Regions from separate parts of the Bradyrhizobium sp. 159 genome, predicted to be linked through region 2. Evidence: riboswitches for the same ligand, from Rfam matches in the RefSeq annotation. Region 2 holds a riboswitch; the other holds the start of a gene.
What was found. A riboswitch is a leader RNA that binds a small molecule or an ion and turns the genes downstream of it on or off. The one in region 2 is predicted to bind glycine.
Positions count from the first base shown of each region.

Region 1 (3,413 bases), on a different contig from region 2:
CATCCGACACTAGCCAGTGGTTTGGTAGGACGTGACTTGCCGCGATCGGGGGCCGATCGCGCGACTGCAATACCGCGTTCGTGAAGCTCGGCTCGAAATGAACGCCTCCGATGCAGAGCACGGAGTGTACCGGCTCCTCAATGCGATCGAAAATTTGCAGTAGCGATCGCGCCAGCACTCGAGCCGCACCAGGATTTGCCCAATCTTCGGGCGAGCTCCCGATCTCGACATCGACAGCCGACGCTCGCAGGTCAGCGAGACGGGTACCAGCATCACCAGCCTTGACGCCCGACCAATGAGTCGCTTCCAGGTAAGTGCGAAAGGAGTCAAGACCGGAAGTGACCCGCTCGGTTTCGATCGCTAGAAGAAGCCCCCGCGTAATCCGGGGGTCGACCGCGCTGAAGGTCCCCGTGCCCAGATCGCCGGTCGTTTGAACCGAGAAGATCGCGTTTGGCGCATTGGCGCCCTCGTGCCAATTCACGATGCCAATAACGTTGGCATCACCGAAGCGTTCATTCAAGATTGGCGCGTAGCGCGCATAGTCGTTACTTACGACCTCGTTCGTGGCCACGATCGAAATTCTGGCGTCATGCAAGCCAGCGACTTCGAGGACGGAGTGCCCATCGACTTCGAAACTCGTTGGAACAACAGCGCATTCGGCCTTGAGAGCATCCAGAACGCGCCCCGCGACGGGGTCCTTTTCCCGATCGACGCAGAAGACAAAAACGGCATGTCTCATCGAGGCCCTCCGCCGAGTTCAAAGCCGATCGAGAGCGCAGGACGTCTATCTTCAAATTGGCGCCCTCTTTTCGACTTTCTCGGAAAACACGATGCTCTTTGAACAATCCGAGCTGGCACGGCGACGAGACCAGGCGGGCGGGAGGCGATTAACTGAAGCCCGAATAGCATCACAACGGCGCCCCTCGCGAACTGAGTTCTGTTATGGGCTAGCCTGTTTGGCGAAGCAGCGAGCGGAAATCGCGCGAATTGAACATCGCGGCAGCGGACCCCCGGACCAGCAGCGAACTCAACCTGACTACGCGACGAACAAGAGCGAATCTTGCCGCCATATGCCAGAGACGTCGACGCAAGTGGTGTGAAGAGCCCCACATCGAGCAGAGCGACCGCCTCAGGCGTGCAGACCTCTATTTTGGCTCGACTTTGAAAGAGATGCATGCCAGGCACAGCTTTGTAGGGTCCTACACCACCGCAGATTTATTAGAGCGTCGCCACGCAAAAATTCTGCGTTCTTTTGGGCACCACGCAGTATTTCCTCGCTAGCCGCCGATAGCTCGCTGGGAACACTGGGACATCCAGCGAATGCAATCATCAAAAAGCGAGATCAGCATAGCACTAGGCAACAAACCACCTGCTAATCTGGGTGGGGAGCCGGGGCAAACATCGGGTTATCGCTTACGCCGCCGATTTTGGCGTCCGACAATTCATCACGGCTTGACAGGTAGTGAGGACGTCTGAGAGTGTTATCGTGTCTGATGATGGTGTGCGGGAGAGCGTGATAAGCCTGCAAAGGTTATCACCGCCGACGGAGCAACTCCCCAAGGAAACTCTCAGGCCCAGGACCGCACACCGAGGACGATCTGGAGAGAGGTGCCGGTCAGCACCCACCGAAGGGGACCGTGATCCACGAGGATTGCGGACAAAGCTCTCAGGTGCACGGACAGATTTGGGGACGGAGACGTGGCGAAAGCCATTTCACCGTTCATTTAATCCTGTCTTGGAGCACACGATGAGCACGATCATCATAATCGGGTCCGGTATTACCGGAGTTACAACTGCCTATGCCCTGGCCCGCCGCGGCTATTCGGTTACAGTCTTTGATCGCCAGCGCTATCCGGCGATGGACACTTCGTTTGCGAACGGCGGCCAATTATCGGCAAGCAATGCCGAGGTCTGGAATAACGTCGCAACGATCGTAAAAGGCTTGAGGTGGATGCTGCGCAAAGACGCACCATTGTTGCTGAACCCAAGCCCCAGTTTTCACAAATATACTTGGCTGGCAGAGTTCGTAAGCCAGATTCGAAACTACCGCCACAACACGATCGAAACGACGAAGCTGGCGATAGCCGCTCGCAGGCATCTTTTTGAGCTAGCCGATCGGGAGAGCATCGATTTCGACTTGGAGCGGCGAGGCATTTTACACGTTTATTCGAGCAAGCCCGACTTCGATGCGGCCTCTCGCGTGAATCAGTTGCTGCTCAAGGGCGGATTGGATCGCCGTCCCGTGACGCCCTCTGAAATGCTTACAATAGAGCCAGCTCTGCGCGATCAGTATTATGGTGGCTTCTTTACCCCGTCTGACGCAACCGGCGACATTCACAAGTTCACGCGCGGCCTCGCTGCGGCTTGCGAGCGAGGGGGCGTACGCTTCGTCTTTGATGCAGAGATCTGCGGCATGCGGTCCGACCGAGACGGTGTGGTCGTACACTGGAAACGAGGTTCGCTGAAGGAAGAAATCAATGCCGAACGCGCAGTGGTCTGCGCTGGAGTCGGCAGCCGCCGCATTGCTTCAATGCTGGGGGACAACATAAACATTTATCCCGTCAAGGGGTACTCCATCACGGTAGAGCTGCGAGACGAAACGAGCCAAAAGGCTGCGCCTCGTGTCAGCCTGCTCGACGAGGCTACCAAAATCGTGACCAGCCGGTTAGGAGAAGATCGGTTTCGGGTCGCGGGGACCGCCGAGTTTAATGGCGAAAACCGCGACATCCGCTGGGACCGAATTAAGCCCCTGGTACGCTGGGTAGAGCGATCGTTTCCGGATGTGTGCACCGCGCAGGTGGTGCCATGGGCGGGCTTGCGTCCTATGACACCTAGCATGATGCCGAGGGTTGGCCGAGGCAAACGCGCGAATGTGTTCTACAACACCGGCCATGGTCATCTCGGCTGGACATTATCCGCTGTTACAGCTGAAATGATCGCTGATGTCATTACGACAGACGGCAGCAACACTCGGTTGAGCGCATCCGTGCCCTGATCCTGTTGAGTGGGTTCTGGTCCATGCTCCCGCCGATATCGGGGCGGGAGCATGTCGCTTGAAAGCGCCAAGCGGATTGTGCAGTCGCTCTCGGTGATACGACCTTCAGTGCCGGGCGACTTGCTTCCCGCAATGCATTATTCAGGTAAAACCCGTGTGAACCACTTGGCACCGTTCCTTCCGAAAGCCTTTCGTATGACTCTGTTGTTGCTACTGTTCCCGAATTGACGCCGACCAAGTAGGGTCATGAGCGATGTTCGTTGCTTAGCAGGTCGCACGCCGTACACACCGTGAAGTACCGTCGCAATTAAGGGCAGGAAGCCACCTTTGCGCGGCCCAGATCAGGCCCACCAAAGCCGTTCCGCGCCGCTCACCCAAGCGTAAAACCAACCCGATCCAACGACTCTTCGTCTCAGAA
Region 1 covers NZ_JADPKE010000021.1:107,739-111,151, reverse strand. Annotated here, with positions in the region: gene IVA96_RS04610 (D-aminoacyl-tRNA deacylase) at 1-739, opposite strand, end outside; glycine riboswitch at 1,495-1,593, shown strand; glycine riboswitch at 1,597-1,684, shown strand; gene IVA96_RS04605 (D-amino acid dehydrogenase) at 1,748-2,995, shown strand.
Region 1: it holds a riboswitch for glycine, as region 2 does, so the genes downstream of both, IVA96_RS04605 (D-amino acid dehydrogenase) here and gcvT (glycine cleavage system aminomethyltransferase GcvT) in region 2, are expected to answer to the same signal.

Region 2 (3,413 bases):
CGGAATAGCCCTGACCGATCAGCGAGGTGAAGACCTGGTTCTGCCGCGCGAGCTCGCCCATATGCGCGATCGCCTCGGTTTCGCTCAAGGCTTTGCCGAGATCGAGCGGGGCGGCCTGCCGGATCGAGGCCGGCAGCGTCTCCCCCATCAGCGCATCGACGCTCTTGGCGCTGACGGCCTCGAGCATTGCGGTGACGTCGCGCGTCGAGGGGCCAATGTGGCGGCGAACGAAGCTGGCGGCGGTGTCGCCGTTGGATTTGCGGTGCGCGGTCATCATAGGGTCCTCGCTAGGAGTTGCTGTCATCGTCCGCCTTGTGCGCACTTGCGCACAGGGGCGGACGATCCAATACGCCGTGGCCCCTCGGCTCTAGCCGAAGCGGCTGCGTCGACTGGATGCCCCGCCTTCGCGAGGCATGACAGTGAGTGTGAGGCGGCTACTTGCTTCATCTCACGCCGTATGCGCTTTGTACGCAGCCTCATCCATGAGGCCGCCGAGCTCGTTTCTGTCGGCAATCTTGATCTTGAAGAACCAGGCCGCGCCCTGCGCATCCGTGTTCACCAGCGCGGGCTCGGCCGCGAGTGCGGGATTGGTCTCGAGCACCTCGCCCGTAACGGGCGCGTAGACGTCAGAGGCGGCCTTGACGGATTCCACGACCGCGGCGGCTTCTGCCTTCTTCAGCACGCGGCCGATCTTGGGCAGCTCGACGAACACGACGTCGCCGAGCTGCTGCTGCGCGTAATCGGTGATCCCGACGGTGGCGATGTCGCCCTCGATGGCGAGCCATTCGTGGTCGGAGGTGTACAGCGTCGTGGTCATGGGCGAATCCTCAGCGTTTGTAGGTGTTTTTCACGAAGGGCATGGCGGCGACCTCGACGGCTAGGCGCTGGCCGCGCACCTCGGCGAACAGCTTGGTGCCGAGCGCGCTCTGGCTCGTGGGCACATAGCCCATCGCCACCGGCGCATTCAGGCTCGGGCCGAAGCCGCCCGATGTAACCTTGCCGATCGGCTCGCCCGCCGTCGCATCCGCAAACAGCAGCGCGCCCTCCCGCACCGGCGCGCGTCCCTCAGTGCGCAGGCCGACGCGGCGGCGGGATGCACCCTGGTCGAAATGGGCGAGAATCTTCTCGGCGCCGGGGAAGCCGCCGGCGCGCGTCCCACCGCTGCGGCGGCTCTTCTGCACCGACCATTCCAGCGCGGCTTCGACCGGCGTGGTCGTGGTGTCGATGTCGTGGCCGTAGAGACAGAGCCCGGCCTCCAGCCGCAGGCTGTCGCGGGCCCCGAGCCCGATCGGCAGCACGTCCGGGTTTTCGAGCAGCGTCTTGGCGAGGCGCTCGGCATCGCCAGCGGGCACGGAAATCTCGAACCCGTCCTCGCCGGTATAGCCCGAGCGCGAGACGAAACAGGGGAGGCCGGCGACCTCGCGCGGGCCGGCATCCATGAATTTCATGGACGGCGCCTCTGCACACCATTTCGCCAGCGCCGTTTCCGCCTTCGGGCCCTGGAGCGCGATCAGCGCGCGGCCGTCCAGGGGATCGATGACGCAGTCGTCGGAGAGATGCACGCGCAGATGCGCCTCGTCGGCGTCCTTGCAGGCGGCATTGACGACCAGGAACAGGTGATCGCCGAAATTGGCGACCATCAAATCGTCAAGGATGCCGCCATCCGCATTGGTGAACTGGGCGTAGCGCTGCCGTCCCGGTGCAATCGCAATGATATCCTGCGGCACCAGCCGCTCCAGCGCACGGGCGGCGTCCTCGACCTTGCCGGATTTCGGCCGTAGCGCGATCTGCCCCATGTGGGAGACGTCGAACAGGCCGGCGGAGGCGCGGGTGTGGAGATGCTCCTTCAGCACGCCCGCAGGGTACTGCACGGGCATGTCATAGCCCGCGAACGGCACCATCTTGCCGCTCTGGGACACATGCAGGGCGTGGAGCGGGGTACGTCGGAGGAGGGAATCGTGGTCGTCGGGTGCAGGCATTACAGGGGCCCTCGGCGGTTCCCCGGGGACGATTCCCCGGCAGCAACCCATCGAAGCCCCATCTGTCGCTGTGCCTGAGAGTATTATCCCGTCGGCGGACGCTGTCCGGGTCTTAACCCCCGTCGGCGCCTCTTTCCAGATGTTGTCAAAGCCACGCGGTCCTTTTGCCTGAGAGTTTCCGGGGCGGTTGCTCCTTCGGCGCCGGCTGCCTAAAGCCGGTCTCTCCCGACGTGGCCGTACGATACAGATAGGTAAAGACCACAGCCTGGCCAAGCCTGTCAACGCGGCCGGCATCGGCTTTCAACCGGGATTGCGCGACTGCGGCAACCTACTGATCTGCTTGCACATCTCCTTGCACAGTTTCTGGACAGCGAAGCTGGCCTTGTCTAAAAGCGCTTTGGCCCGCAGATATCAGCCTTTAGCGTCTGTTTTGGATGGCGAGAAGCGGGCCCAAGCATACCCGATTGGATGAACATGAGCGGCGTCAACGAGATCAGGTCGACCTTTTTGAACTTCTTTGCCGAGAACGGCCACGAGATCGTGCCGTCCTCGCCACTCGTGCCGCGCAACGATCCGACCTTGATGTTCACCAATGCCGGCATGGTGCAGTTCAAGAACGTCTTCACCGGCGTCGAGAAGCGGCCCTATCAGCGCGCCACCACCTCGCAGAAATGCGTGCGCGCCGGCGGCAAGCACAACGACCTCGACAATGTCGGCTACACCGCGCGCCATCTCACCTTCTTCGAGATGCTCGGCAACTTCTCGTTCGGCGACTATTTCAAGGAGCGCGCGATCGAGCTCGCCTGGAAACTGATCACCAGCGAGTTCGGGCTGAAGAAGAACAAGCTGCTCGTCACGGTCTACCACACCGACGACGAGGCGGCGGGCCTGTGGAAGAAGATCGCCGGCTTCTCCGACGACCGCATCATCCGGATTCCGACTTCGGACAATTTCTGGGCGATGGGCGACACCGGCCCGTGCGGCCCGTGCTCGGAGATCTTCATCGACCGCGGCGAGCACATCTGGGGCGGGCCTCCGGGCTCGCCCGAGGAGGACGGCGACCGCTTCCTCGAATTCTGGAATCTCGTCTTCATGCAGTACGAGCAGGTGACGAAGGAGGAGCGCGTGGGCTTGCCGCGTCCCTCGATCGACACCGGCATGGGCCTGGAGCGCATGGCCTGCATTCTCCAGGGCGTCGAGAGCGTGTTCGAGACCGACCTGTTCCGCAATTTGATCGACGCGGCGGCGTCCGCACTCGGCAGCGGGCCGAACGAGCAGACCGTCGCCTCGTTCCGGGTCATCGCCGACCATCTGCGCTCCTCGGCCTTCCTCATCTCCGACGGCGTGCTGCCCTCGAACGAGGGCCGCGGCTATGTGCTGCGCCGGATCATGCGCCGCGCGATGCGCCATGCGCAGCTTTTGGGCGCGAAAGAA
Region 2 covers NZ_JADPKE010000071.1:28,744-32,156, forward strand. Annotated here, with positions in the region: gene gcvP (aminomethyl-transferring glycine dehydrogenase) at 1-274, opposite strand, end outside; gene gcvH (glycine cleavage system protein GcvH) at 449-817, opposite strand; gene gcvT (glycine cleavage system aminomethyltransferase GcvT) at 828-1,979, opposite strand; glycine riboswitch at 2,127-2,217, opposite strand; gene alaS (alanine--tRNA ligase) at 2,454-3,413, shown strand, end outside.